Regions from separate parts of the Xanthobacter pseudotagetidis genome, predicted to be linked through region 3. Evidence: predicted binding sites of a transcription regulator. Region 3 holds the regulator's gene; each other region holds the start of a gene.
What was found. Region 3 encodes HrcA, which represses chaperone genes, less so after heat shock. Its sites were predicted from a motif close to GTTAGCACTCNCNNNNNGNGAGTGCTAAC; they were not measured.

Region 1 (5,684 bases), 1.3 Mb from region 3:
CCTCGCCCCATTCGGCGTGCATGCGGTGGCCGGAGGTGTCGTCCGCCTTCACCGGCAGGAAGGTGCCCGGCCCCACGTGCAGCGTCACCGTGTGCCGCTCCACCCCGGCCGCGGCGATGCGCGCCAAGAGGTCCGGCGTGAAATGCAGGCTGGCGGTGGGCGCCGCCACCGAGCCGGAGACGCGGGCGAACAGGGTCTGGTAGTCCTCCCGGTCGCGGTCGTCCTCGTGGCGGCGGGCGGCGATGTACGGCGGGATCGGCATGTGGCCCACCTGGGCGATGGCCTCGTCCAGCGCCGGGCCGGCAAGGTCGAAGGCGAGCCGCACCGCGCCGTCCTCGTCCTTGCCCTCCACGGTGGCGTCGAGCGTGCCGAGGAGGCAGGCGCTGCCCTCCCCGCCGAAGCGCACACGGTCGCCTTCCTTCAGCCGCTTGCCCGGCTTGGCGAAGGCGCGCCAGCGCGCCGGGCCGAGCCGCTTCACCAGCGTCGCCTCGATGCGCACCTCGCCGCCGGCGCGGGCGCGCACGCCTTCGAGCGCGGCAGGAATGACGCGGGTGTCGTTCACCACCAGCGCGTCGCCGGGTTTCAGAAACGAGGGCAGGTCGCGCACCCCCCGGTCTTCCAGCTCCGGCTCCGCGCCGGGACGCACCACCAGCATGCGCGCCGCATCGCGCGGCTCGGCGGGGCGGAGCGCGATACGCTCCTCGGGAAGCTCGAAATCGAAGGTGTCGACGCGCATGGAACAGGGGTCGCCAGAAGAAAGGGCCGGACAGCCCTTCTAGAATATAGCGATCGCTCCCTGCCAGATGGCCCAGCTCATCAGGCCGGTGACGGCGAGGCCGAGCAGGGTGGCGCCGAAGCCGGCGAGAATCACCAGCCCGTCCCGCTCCACCAGGCCGAGGCCGAACACGCACACGGCAAATCCCGGCGGCAGGTTGCCGAGGAAGGGGATGGGCAGCAGCAGGATGAAGCCCAGAAGCACGACCGTCGCGCCCACCACCCGGCGCGCGGTGGGACCGGCGAACTGCTCGTAGCGCGGGCGCGAGAAGCGCTCGAAGCGCTCGATCCAGGGCTTGGAGTGGGTGACGATGCTCTCCAGCATGGAGCGCGAGAAGGTGCGCTTGGCCACCTTCTCCGGCAGCCACAGCTCCTGGCGTCCGATCATCATCTGCGCGCCGATGAGGCCGAGGATGATGCCGCAGATCACCGGAATACCCGGCGGCATGGGAATGCAGTTGGGGATGCCGAAGATCAGGAACAGGATGCCGAATGCGCGGTTGCGCAGCGCGTTCACGAGATCGCCGATGGCCACCTTGTCCTCGGTGTGGGCAGCGAGCACCGCGGCAAGCAGTTCGGACGTTCTGGGCGTGCGATGGTCCAAGGCGACCTTTCCTCCTGGTCGCCCATCCATAGCATCGAGAAAGCGGCAGTGTCAGGGCATGACCGCGGCGGCCCGACCGTCCAGCCTCGAACTTTCGCACGCGAGCGCCATGCAGGGCGCTGAAACCAAGGCCCTGAAGACATGGCGCCGAAAACGGGCAAAGCGGCATGCGCGTGAACCCCCGCAAACGCGCATGCCCGCCTGCCGCCCCCGCTCAAGCTAGCGCATCTGCGGCCCCAAGGGGAGAGCAAATGACGTATGAGGCAACCTGGCTCCTCAATGGAGCAGGAACATGCCGTTCACCGGTGTCAGCTCCGCCGGCTTGATCAGGCCGCAATGGCTGACGCGAACGGAATGCAAGGCGCCCTCGATCTCCTTGCGCCAGAAGGCGAGGAACCGGTTGAGCTCCGGGAAGTCGGGGCAGAGGTCATATTCCTGCCAGACGAAGCTCTGGAGCAGCTTGGGATGATCTGGCAGCCGATAGAGAATCTCGGCCGTGGCCAGGCCGTAGCCCTCGATCTGACGAACGAAGTCGCGCGACACCGAAGAGACCATGTTCTGAACCTCCTCCGCCTGATCCGGCGCGAGGCCGGAGAACCATTGTCGGCTCACGAGCTTCCGCCCGCCAAGGCTAAAGAATGGTTTATTCAAGCAAAAACAATGGACTAGCAGCGATTGGACATGACTGCTGACAGAACGCTCCCATTGCCGCCGCAATGCCGGCGCATAAGCCACGCGTCCCCGCTCCTTGCCTTAACGCCTTGAGCCGCAATGCTTCGCCGGCCATGGAAGGGCGTCTGGCACTCCCCTGGATCGAGTGCCAATTTTTTCCCGACTCCCCCTTGAAGGTCGCGCGGGCGCCCCTTAGATCGCCAGCGGAGCCGGGAGCGCACGCGCCCGGTGCCCCGAAAAATGGCATTCCAACCGGAGGTTTCCCCGATGGGTTTCCGTCCCCTGCACGACCGCGTGGTGGTCAAGCGTATCGACGCCGAAGAGAAGACCGCCGGCGGCATCATCATTCCCGACACCGCCAAGGAGAAGCCCATGCAGGGCGAGGTGGTGGCTGTCGGCCCCGGCGCCCGCAACGAGAAGGGCGAACTGGTGGCGCTCGACGTGAAGGCCGGCGACCGCGTGCTGTTCGGCAAGTGGTCCGGCACCGAGGTCAAGATCGACGGCCAGGACCTGCTCATCATGAAGGAGAGCGACATCCTTGGCGTGATCGAGGGCACCGCCTCGGCCAAGAAGGCTGCGTGAGCAGCCTTCAAGCGCAAGAGCTAACGGCCGCCTGAGCGGCCTGCGCTTTTTTCCAAGTTCAATCGTCCCAAGCTGAAGGAGCAAGGCACATGGCTGCCAAGGACGTGAAATTCTCCGTGGACGCGCGCGACAAGGTTCTGCGCGGCGTCGACATCCTCGCCAACGCGGTGAAGGTGACGCTCGGCCCCAAGGGCCGCAACGTCGTCATCGAGAAGAGCTTCGGCGCCCCCCGCATCACCAAGGACGGTGTGACGGTGGCGAAGGAGATCGAGCTCGAGGACAAGTTCGAGAACCTCGGCGCCCAGCTGGTGCGCGAGGTCGCCTCCAAGACCAACGACCTCGCCGGCGACGGCACCACCACCGCCACCGTGCTCGCCCAGGCGATCGTCAAGGAAGGCGCCAAGGCGGTGGCCGCCGGCATGAACCCCATGGACCTGAAGCGCGGCGTCGACCTCGCCGTCGAGGCCATCGTCAAGGATCTGGCCGCCAACTCCAAGAAGGTGACCTCCAACGAGGAGATCGCCCAGGTCGGCACCATCTCCGCCAACGGCGACGCCGAGGTCGGCAAGTTCCTCGCCGAGGCCATGAAGAAGGTCGGCAACGAGGGCGTCATCACGGTGGAGGAGGCGAAGTCCTTCGAGACCGAGCTCGACGTGGTCGAGGGCATGCAGTTCGACCGCGGCTACCTCTCGCCCTACTTCGTCACCAACGCCGAGAAGATGCGCGTTGAGTTCGAGGATCCCTACATCCTCATCCACGAGAAGAAGCTCTCTGGCCTCCAGGAGCTGCTCCCGGTGCTCGAGGCGGTGGTCCAGTCGGCGAAGCCGCTCGTGATCATCGCCGAGGACGTGGAGGGCGAGGCCCTCGCCACCCTCGTGGTGAACAAGCTGCGTGGTGGCCTGAAGGTCGCGGCGGTGAAGGCCCCCGGCTTCGGCGACCGTCGCAAGGCCATGCTGCAGGACATCGCCATCCTGACCGGCGGCCAGGCGATCTCCGAGGACCTCGGCATCAAGCTCGAGAACGTGAACCTCTCCATGCTCGGCCGCGCCAAGAAGGTGGTGATCGAGAAGGAGAACACCACGATCGTCGACGGCGCCGGCTCCAAGGAGGAGATCACCGCCCGCATCCAGCAGATCAAGGCGCAGATCGAGGAGACCACCTCGGACTATGACCGCGAGAAGCTGCAGGAGCGCCTCGCCAAGCTTGCCGGCGGCGTGGCCGTCGTGCGCGTCGGCGGCGCCACCGAGGTCGAGGTGAAGGAGAAGAAGGACCGCGTTGACGACGCGCTCCACGCCACCCGCGCCGCGGTCGAGGAAGGCGTGCTGCCTGGCGGCGGCGTCGCCCTGCTGCGCTCCGTGAAGGTGCTCGAGGGCATCAAGGTCGAGAATGCCGACCAGAAGACCGGCATCGAGATCGTCCGCAAGGCGGTCCAGGCCCCGGCGCGCCAGATCGCCAGCAATGCCGGCGACGACGGCTCCGTGGTGGTGGGCAAGATCCTGGAGTCCAACGACTACGCCTTCGGCTACAACGCCCAGACGGGCCAGTATGTCGACATGGTGAAGGCCGGCATCATCGACCCCACCAAGGTGGTGCGCACGGCGCTCCAGGACGCGGCCTCCGTGTCCGGCCTGCTGATCACCACCGAGGCGCTCATCGCCGAGCTGCCGAAGAAGGCCGGCCCCGCGATGCCGGCCATGCCGGGCGGCGGCATGGACTTCTGAGGTAGAGGACGTTCTGACGCCGCCCGGCTCTCTTGAGCAACGCAAGCCGGCAGCAGCCGGCTTGCTCGGGCGGCGGCATGGACTTCTGAGGTAGAGGACGTTCTGACGCCGCCCGGCTCTTTCGGGCAACGCGAGCCGGCGACAGCCAGCTTGCTCGGGCGGAAAAAGGAAAGAGGCGGCCGGTCGCTCCGGCCGCCTTTTCTTTTGCCCCCGCGGCCTCGATCCAAAGCAAGACCTCTCAAGCCCGGGACGACTCCCCTCCCAAGGGATGGGAACGATCCCGTTCCCTCACACCGGCTTCAGCAGCACGTGCTTCTTCTTGCCGAGCGAGAGCTTGACGACGCCCTCGGGGGTCAGGTCGGCCATGGAGAGCGCGGCCTTCTCATCCGTCACCGCCGCATCGTTCACGCGCAGGCCGCCGCCCTTGATCTGGCGCCGCGCCTCGCTGGTGGAGGCGACGAGGCCGGCCTCCACGAACGCGTTCGCCACCGGCAGGCCGGCCTCCAGCTTCGCCGCCGGCACATCGACTGTCGGCAGGTCCACCGCCAGAGCCCCCTCGGCGAAGGTGGTGCGGGCGGTCTCCTTGGCCTTCTCGGCGGCCTCGCGGCCATGCAGGAGCGCCGTCGCCTCGGTGGCGAGCACCTCCTTGGCGATGTTGATCTCCTGGCCCTGAAGCGCGGCCAGCCGCGCGATCTCGTCCAGCGGCAGCTCGGTGAAGAGCTTCAGGAAGCGCTCCACGTCCGCGTCCCCGGCATTGCGCCAGTACTGCCAGTACTCGTAAGGGCTCAGCAGGGTCTCATCGAGCCAAACGGCGCCGCCGGCGGTCTTGCCCATCTTGGCGCCCGAGGAGGTGGTGAGCAGCGGCGTGGTCAGCGCGAACAGCTCCGCGCCGCGCATGCGGCGGCCCAGCTCCATGCCGTTGACGATGTTGCCCCACTGGTCCGAGCCGCCCATCTGCAGGATGCAGCCGTGGCGCTTGTTGAGCTCCACGAAGTCGTAGGCCTGCAGGATCATGTAGTTGAATTCGAGGAAGGTGAGCGGCTGCTCGCGCTCCAGGCGCAGCTTCACCGAATCGAAGGTGAGCATGCGGTTGATGGTGAAGTGCGGCCCCACCTCGCGCAGGAGCGGGATGTATTTCAGCTCGTCCAGCCAGGCCGCGTTGTTCTCCATGATGGCGCGATTGTTTGGCGTTTCCCCACGCTCGCGAGGATTGGTGCGCTCTTGAAGGGCGGCAAAACCTCGCGTGGGCTGGTCGAAGTCGAGAAACCGCGCGAACACCTTGCGAATCGAGGCGATGTTGTCCTCGATCTGCTGGTCGGTCAGCATCTTGC
Region 2 (5,684 bases), 520 kb from region 3:
CGCAGGAAGCCTTCATCGCCGCCCTGAAGATGGACGAGTAGGCGCGCGGGACGTGGGAGGGCCCGTTGCCTTCGCTCACCAGCGGTAGGTCGCCGAGGCGATCACGGTGCGGCCCTGCTGCCAGTACCAGGCGCCCTCGTTCTCCAGCGCCTCCTGCTGGTCGAACAGGTTCCTCGCATTGAGCGCGAGCCTCCAATTGTCTTTCGCGTAATAGAGCGCCGCATCGACCGGGAACTGGGCGGAGTTCTTGTAGGTGTTGAGGTGGTCGGCCCAATACGCGCCAATGTAGCGGATGCCGGCGCCGAAGCCGAAGCCCTTCGCCGGCCCGTCCAGGACGGTGTATTTCAGCCAGAGCGACGCCACGTTCTCCGGCATGTTCACCGGGGTCTTGCCGATGGCGGCCGCATCGGCGCCGCCGATGATCTCGCCGCGGGTGAAGGTGTAGGCCGCCGTGAGATCAAGCCCGTCCGCCAGCTGCACCAGGGCCTCCGCCTCGAAGCCGCGCACCCGCACGTTGCCCACCGCGGTGTAATAGAGGTTCACCGGGTCCTGCACGGCATAATTGCTCTGGGTGATCTGGTAGGCGGCGGCGGTGAACAGGCTGCGGCTGCCCCTGGGCTGGTACTTGACGCCGGCCTCGTACTGCTCGCCGGTGGAGGATGGGAGCAGGGCTCCGAACTGGTCCAGATTGTAGGAGGGGAGGAACGAGGTGGCGTAGCTCACATAAGGCGACAGGCCGAAATCGAACTCGTAGAGCAGGCCCGCCTGCCAGGTGAACGTCCGCTCGTCCCGCGCGGCGGAGACGTCCCTGAGGGGGGCGGTCTGCTGCTGGCCCGTGAAGTCCTGCCGGCCGGCGATGGTGAAGTGCCAGCCGTCGCCGAACTCCATCTGGTCCTGGACGTAGAGGCCGAGCTGGTCGACGCGGATGCGCTCGGTCATGGCCGGCCGCGGGATCAGGCCGACGTTCGGCGCGTTGGGGTCGAGCAGGTTGAGGGGCGCCACCATGGTGCTGTAGGCGCGGCCGTAATTCGTGCTGCCCCAGGTATAGTCGAGGCCGGCCAGCACCTTGTGCTGGATGGGGCCGGCGGCGAACCTGGCCTGGATCTGGGTGTCCACCTGGAAGATGTCCAGCACCTCTTTGTAGCTGATGGCGTAGACGCCCACATAAGGTCCCCGTTCGGTCCCGGTGGGAAGCAGCCAGGAACTGGTGTTGTCGATGCGGCCATAGCGCAGGTTCTGGCGCACGGTGACGGCGTCGTTGAGGTCGTGCTCCAGGCGGTAGCCGATCTGCTGCTGGGTCTGGTCGAGGAGGTTGAAGGAGGTGCCGACGGGCGCCTTGGTGAGCACTCCGCCCGGCTGGTAGTAAACTCTGCTGCTCGGCAGCTCCGCGTCGAGGATGTTGGCGAGCACCGTGAGGCGCGTCGTGTCGTTCTGGAAGGTCACGGCGGGGGCGAGATAGATTTCGTTGTTGTCGGTGTGGGCCCGGGGACCGTCGGCGTCGCGGGCGACGCCGGTGAAGCGGTAGAGCACGCTGGCGTCCTCCGTGGCGCGGCCGCCGAAGTCGAATGCGGCCTGCAGCCAGTCCGGATCGCCCGCCTGCCCCTGCACCTCGTGGAAGGTCCGGTCCACCGGCATCCTGGAGATGCGGTTGATCAGCCCGCCCGGGACCATCTGCCCATAGAGCACGGCGGCCGGACCCTTGATGATGTCGATGCGCTCGAGGCCGTACACTTCGGTGCGGAAACGGGACAAGAGGCCTGCGCCCTGGCGCAGGCCGTCGAGGAAGTCGCCGTTCGCCGTCACGGGGAAGCCGCGAATATAGATCGAGTCGAAGGGCGGATCATAGCCATAGGTGCCGCTCACGACGCCCGCGGTATAGCCGACGGCGTCCACCACGGTCCGCGCCCCGCGGTCCTCCATCTCCTCGCGCGTGACCACGGAGATGGCGCGCGGCGTCGCCAGGATCGGCGTGTCGGTCTTGGTGCCGACGGCGCTGGTCTCGGCGATGTAGCCGTCCACCGGCCCCCACGCGCTCTGCTCGTCGTTCTCCACGGTGAGGGTGGGAAGCATGGTGTCCTCCGCCCGGGCGGCAGCGGGCGCGAGGGCGGACAGGGCCGTGGCGGCCAGAAGCGCGGATATCCGGCGGCGGCGCGATGCGCCGCGCTCAAGCGCAGGCTTGGAAGAAGGCATCCCGGCACGGGAAGTGCTGGCGGGAGCGGTTCTGGCCAGAGCGGTCATGGAAATCCCGCAAGCTCGAACAGATGGGTTCGACCCTACAGGTACGGGCGCCTTGCCCGCGTTTCAACCGGATACGATAGACCGCCGCGCCTCCCGGGGCCGGGCGCTCCCGGGCAGCGGCTTTTCTCAAGTGACGCCCGGCGTGCGGCGCCCGCTCAGGCGCAGCGCACGAACACCATGGTGCCGTAGCGCTTGGACACTTCCGGGTCGACCCACTTGAGCACCAGCACCTTGCCGTCGAAGCGCAGCACCTGGCGGTCCTTCTCGCCGCCGGCAGCCTCGTCGGGCGGGCCGATAAACGTGGGGCCGCCCGCCACCTGCTTGGAGACCACCTCGGTGAGCTTGTTGTCGTCGGCGAGATACATCATCACGCCGCCGTTCGGGCCGGCGGTGATGACATAGGGGTTCGAGCACTGGGCCCTGGCCTGCGTCTCGGTGCGGGCGGCGTCGTCCGGGCGGTGATAGGCGGCGAGGCCCCAGCGGCCCACGAGGCTCGCCGCCGGGATGGGGCTGGTATATTGCGGCAGGGCGGGCGGCGGCGGCGCACTGGGCGTGGTCTCGCACGCGGCGAGGGCGAGCGCGAAGGTGACGGCGATGGCAGCGCCCCAGGGGTGGCGACCCGCGCCCCGGCGACCGCTCCGTTCGCGGGACGTCTCGTGTTCCACCGTCTGTGTCAGCATCAGGCCACTCCGCAACCTACGCGCTTCCTGCGCCCTGGAATTTCGCCTCCCCGTCCCGCCGTGCGGGCGTGCCGGACCATAGAGCGTTCCCGGCACGGCGTCGACCTGGGAGGCCGACCTCGGTCCTGACCCTGCGTGAGGTGCCGCAGCGGCACCGCCAGCGGTCAGCGATGGCGAAATCCTAACGGCGCCTTGGTTACCGATTGGTATGCGCCTGCCGACAGCGGTCTCCCGCCTTGACGCCGGGCGGCGGGCTGATTATCTCCGCCGCGAGCTTGGCACTCCCTGATCGTGAGTGCCAGAACCGGCGGGATCACCCGCCTCCAAGCGCCGAGAGGAAAAGTCCCATGGCCTTCCGTCCCCTGCACGACCGGGTCGTCGTCAAGCGCATCGAAGCCGAGCAGAAGACCGCCGGCGGCATCATCATCCCCGACACCGCCAAGGAGAAGCCCCAGGAGGGCGAGGTGGTGGCGGTGGGCGCCGGCGCCCGCGACGAGGCCGGCAAGCTCATTCCCCTCGACGTGAAGGCCGGCGACCGGGTGCTGTTCGGCAAGTGGTCCGGCACCGAGGTGAAGATCGACGGCGAGGATCTCCTGATCATGAAGGAGAGCGACATCCTCGGCGTGATCGCCAAGTAAGGCGCCCGCCCGGTCCACCCCCGACAATCCCATTAAGGAGGCCGAGATGGCTGCCAAAGACGTGAAGTTCTCCTCCGACGCGCGCGACAAGCTGCTGCGCGGCGTCGACATCCTCGCCAACGCGGTGAAGGTCACCCTCGGCCCCAAGGGCCGCAACGTGGTGATCGAGAAGTCGTTCGGCGCCCCGCGCATCACCAAGGACGGCGTCTCCGTCGCCAAGGAGATCGAGCTCGAGGACAAGTTCGAGAATCTCGGCGCGCAGCTCGTGCGCGAGGTGGCCTCGAAGACCAACGACCTCGCCGGCGACGGCACCACCACCGCCACCGTGCTCGCCCAGGCGATCGTCAAGGAAGGCGCCAAGGCGGTGGCCGCCGGCATGAACCCGATGGACCTGAAGCGCGGCATCGACCTCGCCGTCACCGCGGCGCTCAAGGACATCCAGGATCGCGCCAAGAAGGTCTCCTCCTCCGCCGAGGTGGCGCAGGTGGGCACCATCTCCGCCAACGGCGACAAGTCCATCGGCGAGATGATCGCCGGCGCCATGCAGCGCGTGGGCAACGAGGGCGTGATCACCGTCGAGGAAGCCAAGACCGCCGAGACCGAGCTCGAGGTGGTCGAGGGCATGCAGTTCGACCGCGGCTATCTCTCGCCCTACTTCGTCACCAACGCCGAGAAGATGATCGCCGACCTGGAGGACCCCTACATCCTCATCCACGAGAAGAAGCTCGGCGGCCTGCAGCCGATCCTTCCCGTGCTCGAGGCGGTGGTGCAGTCGGGCCGTCCGCTGGTCATCATCGCCGAGGACGTGGAGGGCGAGGCCCTCGCGACCCTGGTGGTGAACAAGCTGCGCGGCGGCCTGAAGGTCGCGGCGGTGAAGGCGCCGGGCTTCGGCGACCGCCGCAAGGCCATGCTGGAGGACATCGCCATCCTCACCGGCGGCCAGGTGATCTCCGAGGACCTCGGCATCAAGCTCGAGAACGTGACGCTGGCCCAGCTCGGCCGCGCCAAGAAGGTGATCCTCGAGAAGGAGAAGACCACCATCGTCGACGGCGTCGGCGAGAAGGCGGACATCGAGGCGCGCGTCGCCCAGATCAAGGCGCAGATCGAGGAGACCACCTCGGACTACGACCGCGAGAAGCTCCAGGAGCGCCTCGCCAAGCTGGCGGGCGGCGTCGCGGTGATCCGCGTCGGCGGCTCGACCGAGGTCGAGGTGAAGGAGAAGAAGGACCGCGTGGACGACGCGCTCAACGCCACCCGCGCGGCGGTGGAAGAGGGCATCGTTCCCGGCGGCGGCGTGGCGCTGCTGCGCGCGCGCAAGGCGGTCGAGGCCCTCAACTCCGAGAACGCCGACATCGCCGCCGGCATCAAGATCGTGCTCAAGGCGCTGGAGGCGCCGCTGCGCCAGATCGCCGAGAACTCGGGCGTGGAAGGCTCCATCGTCGTCGGCAAGCTGCTGGAGGCGAAGGACCCGAACCAGGGCTTCAACGCCCAGACCGAGGAATATGTGGACATGATCTCGGCCGGCATCGTCGATCCGGCCAAGGTGGTCCGCACCGCGCTCCAGGACGCGGCCTCCGTGTCCGGCCTCCTCGTCACCACCGAGGCGCTGATCGCCGAGCTGCCGAAGAAGGACGCCGGCATGCCCGCCATGCCGGGCGGCGGCATGGGTGGCATGGGCGGCATGGACTTCTGAGGAAGTCCAAGCCGACCGGGACCTGGAGTTCCCGTGCCGGCGGCGCCGGCACGGGTGGCGGCATGGACTTCTGAGGACGTCCGTGCCGACCGAGGTTTGAGGCTCCCGAGCCGGCGATGCCGGCACGGGTGGCAAATTGGGGCGCGGCCGCGAGGCCGCGCCCTTTTTCGTTGGCGCGCGGGAGGCGCCGGCGCGGCCACTTTCCCGGTGCGCGCCCGCGTGCCTTGACCTAAGGTTGAAGCCGCAGGGGCGCGTCGGGCGGAGCGGACGGTGTTGGAGAAATGGGCGCAGGTGAAGGGCCGGGACGGCGCGGGGACGCCGCCCGCGCAGCCGGCCTTCGACAGCGCCATGGAGGCCTTCGTCCGCGTCGCGTCCGCCGCCCTGCCGGGGCGGGTCGTCGAGGTCTGGCTCACCGATGCCGCGCGCGCCCGCATC
Region 3 (5,684 bases):
CACGGTGCCGAAGGACGTGATGGGCGACCAGTCGGTCTATCTCCAGGAAGGCATGGAATGCATGCTCTCCACCCATAACGGCGTGCCGATCGCCATCGAGCTGCCGGCGCGCGTGACGCTCGAGATCGTCGACACCGAGCCGACCGTGAAGGGGCAGACCGCCTCCTCGTCCTACAAGCCGGCCATGCTGTCCAACGGCGTGCGCACCATGGTGCCGCCGCACGTCTCCGCCGGCACACGCGTGGTCATCATGACCGCCGATGCGTCCTACGTGGAGCGCGCCAAGGACTGATCGACGCCGGCGCGGCGCCCGGCGGGGACGGCTGCTGCCCGGCCGGTCGTGTCTTGACGCCACGCGCTTGGCTGGCCTGCCGGGGTCGCAAGGCAGACCCGCTCCGGGAGCGGTCTGCCTTCCCCCGCCGGCCTCGCGTCGGCGGCGCGCCTTGCCGCCCGAGCGGCTTATTTTCAAGCGTTTGCAATAGCTTGATCCAGAGGCCGGTGGTTGGCGTCGCCGCCCGGTGGGGCATGGGCCGCGAGGATGGCAATACGCCGCGCCTGGGTGGGCCACGGAACTTTCCGCCCGACGGGCCGTTGGTCGCGAAAATGCAGGGACCAACCAAGGCGTATGTAAAGATGAAGTTTTCTGGAAAGCGGGTGCTCGTCGTCGAGGACGAGTTCCTGGTGGCCCTGGGCCTCGAGGACAATCTCAGGGCGCTGGGCTGCACCGTGGTCGGACCCGTGGCGAGCCTTTCCGCCGCAATGGTGGCCGCGGCGCACGAAGCGGTGGATGCCGCCATCCTCGACGTCAATCTCGCCGGAGAGGCCGTGTTTCCAGCCGCCGCCATCCTTTTGGACCGCGGCGTCCCGTTCATGTTCTGCTCGGGCTATTCGGGCTCCGGCCGGCTGCCGGAGAAGTTCGCGGACGCGCCGCGGGTGCCGAAGCCCTATACCAGCAAGGCCATCGCGACGACGCTCGCGGAGCTCATGGGGGCGGATGACGACGACGAGGGACAAGGCGGCGCGCGCGGCGGCTTCGAGACCGCCGGCTATCCCTGAAGGATGGGCCCCCACCCGGCTGCCGCCCCATGGTGAAGCCGGGACGACAAGGGGCGCCGCTGGCGCCCCTTTCGCGTTCAGCCGCCGGTTGCCGTGTCGGGCTTCGCGGCGTCGGACTTGACGGCCTCCGGCTTGGGTCCGCCGCGGGCGACGCCGACCATGGCCGGGCGCAGCACCCGCTCGCCGATGGTGTAGCCGGCCTGGACCACCTGGACCACGGTGCCCGACGGCACGCTCGGGTCCGGCACCTCGAACATGGCCTGATGCAGGTTGGGGTCGAAGCGCTCGCCGCGCGGCTCGATCTTGCGGATGCCGTGCTTTTCCAGCGCCTTGTGGAAGCCGCGCTCGGTCAGCTCCAGGCCTTCAAGCAGCGCCTTCAGGGACCCCTCGGCCTCGTCCTTCACCTTGTCGTCCACGGCCGCAAGCGCGCGGGCGAGGTCGTCGGCGACGTTGAGCATGTCGCGCGCGAACGCGGCGACGCCGTAGGCCTTGGCGTCGGCCACCTCCTTGTCGGCGCGGCGGCGGACATTCTCCGCCTCGGCGAACGCGCGCAGGAACTTGTCCTTCAGGTTGGCGATCTCGCCCTCGAGCCGCGCGCGCTCGGCGGCGGCATCGGCGCCGATCTGGGCGTCGGCGGCCGCCAGGGCCTCGGCCTCGGCGTTGGCTTCGGCCTTGGCGGTGGAGCTGGGATCGGCCGCGCCCTCGCCGGTCTCGGGCGCGCGCATCTGCTCGCTCATCCGGTCTTCCTCTTTCTCAAGCGATCTCGCCCGCGAGGGGCGGCATGTTCCCCGCGCATATCGGAAAGACCGGGGGAAAAATCAAGAGTCCGCGACCGGGCGGCGCCGGCATTCCCCGTTCGGACGCCCTCACGCCGCATCCGCCCCCGGCGCGCCGAGCACGCGGCTGACCAGGCGGGCGGTGAAGTCCACCATCGGCACGATGCGCCCGTAATTGAGCCGCGTCGGCCCGATCACGCCCAGCACGCCCAGCACCCGGCCCTGCCCGTCGCGATAGGGGGCGACGATGGTGGAGGAGCCGGAGAGCGAGAACAGCCGGTTCTCCGAGCCGATGAAGATGCGCAGCGCCTGCGCCTCCTCGGCGCGGCCCAGGAGGTCCACCACGTCGCGCTTCTGCTCCAGATCGTCGAACAGGAGGCGGATGCGCTCCAGGTCCTCCAGCGCGCGCAGGTCCTCCAGGAGCTTCGCCTGCCCGCGCACGATGAGGCGCCGCTCGGAGGGCGCGTCGCCGGACCAGGTGGCGAGCCCCGCCTCCACCACGCGGGCGGTAAGGGCGTCGAGGTCGCGCCGCAGCTCCGCCAGCGTGCTCTCCATCTCCGCCCGCGCCTCGGCCAGCGTGCGGCCACGGATGCGGGCGCTGAGGAAGTTCGTCGCCTCGGTGAGCGCGGAGGCGGGGAGGCCGGCCGGCAGCGGCAGCACGCGGTTCTCCACCTGCCCGTCCTCGGAGACCAGGATCACCAGCGCCCGGCCGGGATCCAGCGGCACGAACTCCACGTGCTTGAGGCGCGGATCGGTCTTCAGCGCCGTGACGACGCCGGCCCCGCGCGAGAGGCCGGAGAGCAGGGCGGAGGCCTCCTGGAGCACGCCCTCCACGGTCGCGCCCTTGGCGGCGGCCATCACCTGCGCCTCGATGCTGGTGCGGTCGCGCTCGTTGACGTCGCCGATCTCCAGCATGGCGTCGACGAAGAAGCGCAGGCCGCGCTCGGTGGGCAGGCGCCCGGCGCTGGTGTGGGGGGCGAAGATGAGGCCGGCGGCCTCCAGGTCCGCCATCACGTTGCGCACCGAGGCGGGCGACAGCGTCATGGGGATCAGGCGCGAGATGTTGCGCGAGCCCACCGGCTCCCCGGTGGCCAGGTAGCTCTCGACGATCTGGCGGAAGATCTCGCGCGCGCGCTCGTCGATCTGCGCCAGCGCGCCGGTGGACAGGGACAGAAGCGGGTCCAGAGCCACGGTGTGCCTCGTCTGCGAAACGCGGGTCGGCCAAGCGTCAGGACGGCCGGGACGCTATAATGTGTCCATCCGCCGGGTCCGGTTCAAGCGCCGCGGCGGCGCGCCCCTTGCTGGCGTCATCCGCCCCCCCTACAAAGGCGCCCGGAACAAGAATACCTCAAAGGAAGTGTCATGCGTCCCAGCAAACGCGCCCCCGACCAGATGCGCGCCGTCTCCTTCGAGCGGGGCGTCATGCGCCATGCGGAAGGCTCCTGCCTGGTCAAGTTCGGCGACACCCACGTGCTGGTGGCCGCGACGCTGGAGGAGCGCCTGCCGCCGTGGCTGAAGGGCCAGGGGCGCGGCTGGGTGACGGCGGAATATTCCATGCTGCCGCGCGCCACCCACGACCGCACGCGGCGCGAGAGCACGACCGGCCGGCCTTCCGGCCGCACCCAGGAGATCCAGCGCCTGATCGGCCGCTCCCTGCGCTCCGTCACCGACCTCGTCGGCCTCGGCGAGAAGCAGATCACCATCGACTGCGACGTGCTGCAGGCCGACGGCGGCACCCGCACCGCCGCCATCACCGGCGCCTGGATCGCGCTCTATGACTGCCTCGCCTGGATGCGCGCGCGCTCCATGGTGAAGGAGATCCCGCTCAAGACCCACGTGGCCGCGGTCTCCTGCGGCATCTACAACGGCACGCCGGTGCTGGACCTCGACTATGCCGAGGATTCCGCCGCCGAGACCGACGCCAACTTCGTCATGACGGGTGACGGCGGCATCGTCGAGATCCAGGGCACGGCGGAGAAGACCCCGTTCACCCAGGAGGAGCTGCTTTCGCTGCTCTCGCTCGCGCGCGGCGGGGTCGAGCACCTAGTGGCGCTCCAGAAGGCGGCCGTGGCCTGATGGGCCGCCGCCTCCAGGGCCGCCTCGTGGTGGCGACGCACAATCCCGGCAAGCTCACCGAGATGCGCATGCTCCTGGAGCCGCACGGGGTGGAGGCGGTCTCCGCCGCCGAGCTCGGCCTCGCCGAGCCGGAGGAGACCGAGCAGACCTTCGCCGGCAATGCCCGCCTTAAGGCGGTGGCGGCGGCCAAGGCCTCAGGCTTTCCAGCCTTCGCGGACGATTCCGGGCTGGTGATCGATGCCCTGGGCGGCGCCCCCGGCATCCACACCGCCCGCTGGGCCGGGCCGGAGCGCGACTTCGAGCTGGCCATGGAGAAGGTGGAGGAGGAGCTGCGCAAGGCGGGCGCGCTGGCGCCCGGGCAGCGCTGCGCGCGCTTCGTCTCGGCGCTGTGCCTCGCCTGGCCGGACGGGCACCTGGAGGAGTTCGAGGGCACGGTCGAGGGTACCCTGGTATGGCCGCCGCGCGGCGCCAAGGGGTTCGGCTACGATCCCATCTTCAAGCCCGAGGGCTACGAGAAGACCTTTGCCGAGATGTCCGCGGACGAGAAGCACGCCATGCCGCCGAAGGGCTTCGGCCTCTCGCACCGGGCGCGGGCGTTCCTGAAGCTGTCGAAGGCCTGCCTGGAGGGGTGAGCATCTTGTCCGCAGACATCCCTCGCGCCGCGAACCCTCTCCCGCTTGCGGGCGAGGGCAGGGAGGGGGCAACTGGCGGATGCCGGGCGGGCGATACACGGAATGGTTTTGATTCCACCATCCACAATCCTCCCCAGCAAGCGGGAGAGGGGGCTGGATTCGTCGCCCGCGACAGCGAAGGCGGCTTCGGCGTCTATGTCCACTGGCCGTTCTGCCTCGCCAAATGCCCCTATTGCGACTTCAACAGCCATGTGCGGCACGCCCCGCCGGACCAGGAACGGTTCCTGGCCGCCTTCCGGCGCGAGATCGCGCACATGCGCGTGCTCTCCGGCCCGCGGCAGGCGCAGAGCGTGTTCTTCGGCGGCGGCACGCCCTCGCTGATGGCGCCGCAGACCGTCGGCGGCATCCTCGACGCCATCGACGACGCCTGGCCGCTCGTGGCCGACGCCGAGGTGACGCTGGAGGCCAACCCCACGTCCGTTGAGGCGACGCGGTTCGCCGGCTACCGCGCCGCCGGCGTCAACCGCGTGTCGCTGGGCGTGCAGGCGCTGGACGATGCCGACCTCAAGGGCCTCGGCCGGATGCATTCGGTGGCCGAGGCGCTGGCGGCGGTGGCGGTGGCGCGCGCTGCTTTCGACCGCGTCTCGTTCGACCTCATCTATGCCCGGCCCGGCCAGAGGCCGGAAGCCTGGGCGGCCGAGCTGGCGCGCGCGCTTGCCGAGGGCTGCGAGCACCTCTCGCTCTACCAGCTCACCATCGAGCCGGAGACGCCGTTCGCGCGCCTCTACGGCGCCGGCAAGCTGATCCTGCCCGACGACGAGGCCTCGCGCGCCTTGTGGGACGTGACGCAGGAGGTCACCGCTGCCGCCGGACTGCCGGCCTACGAGATCTCGAACCACGCGCGGCCCGGCGCCGAGGCGCGGCACAACCTCGTCTACTGGCGCTACGGCACCTATGCCGGCATCGGCCCCGGCGCCCACGGCCGGCTGCTGGTGGACGGCGCGCGCCGCGCCACCTTCACGGAGCGCGCGCCGGAGGGCTGGCTGGCGCAGGTGGAGGCGCAGGGCCACGCCGTCGCCGAGGACACGGCGCTCGCCGCCGCCGAGCAGGCGGACGAGATGCTGCTCATGGGCCTGCGCCTCAA

Region 1: groES (co-chaperone GroES) is a predicted target of HrcA. The motif match lies at 2,175-2,203, and genes of this name have one in related genera.
Region 2: groES (co-chaperone GroES) is a predicted target of HrcA. The motif match lies at 3,193-3,221, and genes of this name have one in related genera.

Annotation. Positions count from the first base shown of each region.
Region 1 covers NZ_CM195534.1:2,926,730-2,932,413, reverse strand. The annotation lists gene queA (tRNA preQ1(34) S-adenosylmethionine ribosyltransferase-isomerase QueA) at 1-736, opposite strand, end outside; gene V5F67_RS13410 (exopolysaccharide biosynthesis protein) at 776-1,378, opposite strand; gene V5F67_RS13405 (usg protein) at 1,655-1,933, opposite strand; gene groES (co-chaperone GroES) at 2,318-2,632, shown strand; gene groL (chaperonin GroEL) at 2,722-4,353, shown strand; gene tyrS (tyrosine--tRNA ligase) at 4,642-5,684, opposite strand, start outside.
Region 2 covers NZ_CM195534.1:2,127,452-2,133,135, forward strand. The annotation lists gene lepA (translation elongation factor 4) at 1-41, shown strand, start outside; gene V5F67_RS09730 (TonB-dependent siderophore receptor) at 76-2,070, opposite strand; gene V5F67_RS09735 (hypothetical protein) at 2,394-2,918, opposite strand; gene groES (co-chaperone GroES) at 3,266-3,556, shown strand; gene groL (chaperonin GroEL) at 3,603-5,249, shown strand; gene V5F67_RS09750 (diguanylate cyclase domain-containing protein) at 5,520-5,684, shown strand, end outside.
Region 3 covers NZ_CM195534.1:1,609,283-1,614,966, forward strand. The annotation lists gene efp (elongation factor P) at 1-292, shown strand, start outside; gene V5F67_RS07355 (response regulator) at 634-1,056, shown strand; gene grpE (nucleotide exchange factor GrpE) at 1,134-1,793, opposite strand; gene hrcA (heat-inducible transcriptional repressor HrcA) at 1,923-3,023, opposite strand; gene rph (ribonuclease PH) at 3,195-3,908, shown strand; gene rdgB (RdgB/HAM1 family non-canonical purine NTP pyrophosphatase) at 3,908-4,540, shown strand; gene hemW (radical SAM family heme chaperone HemW) at 4,660-5,684, shown strand, end outside.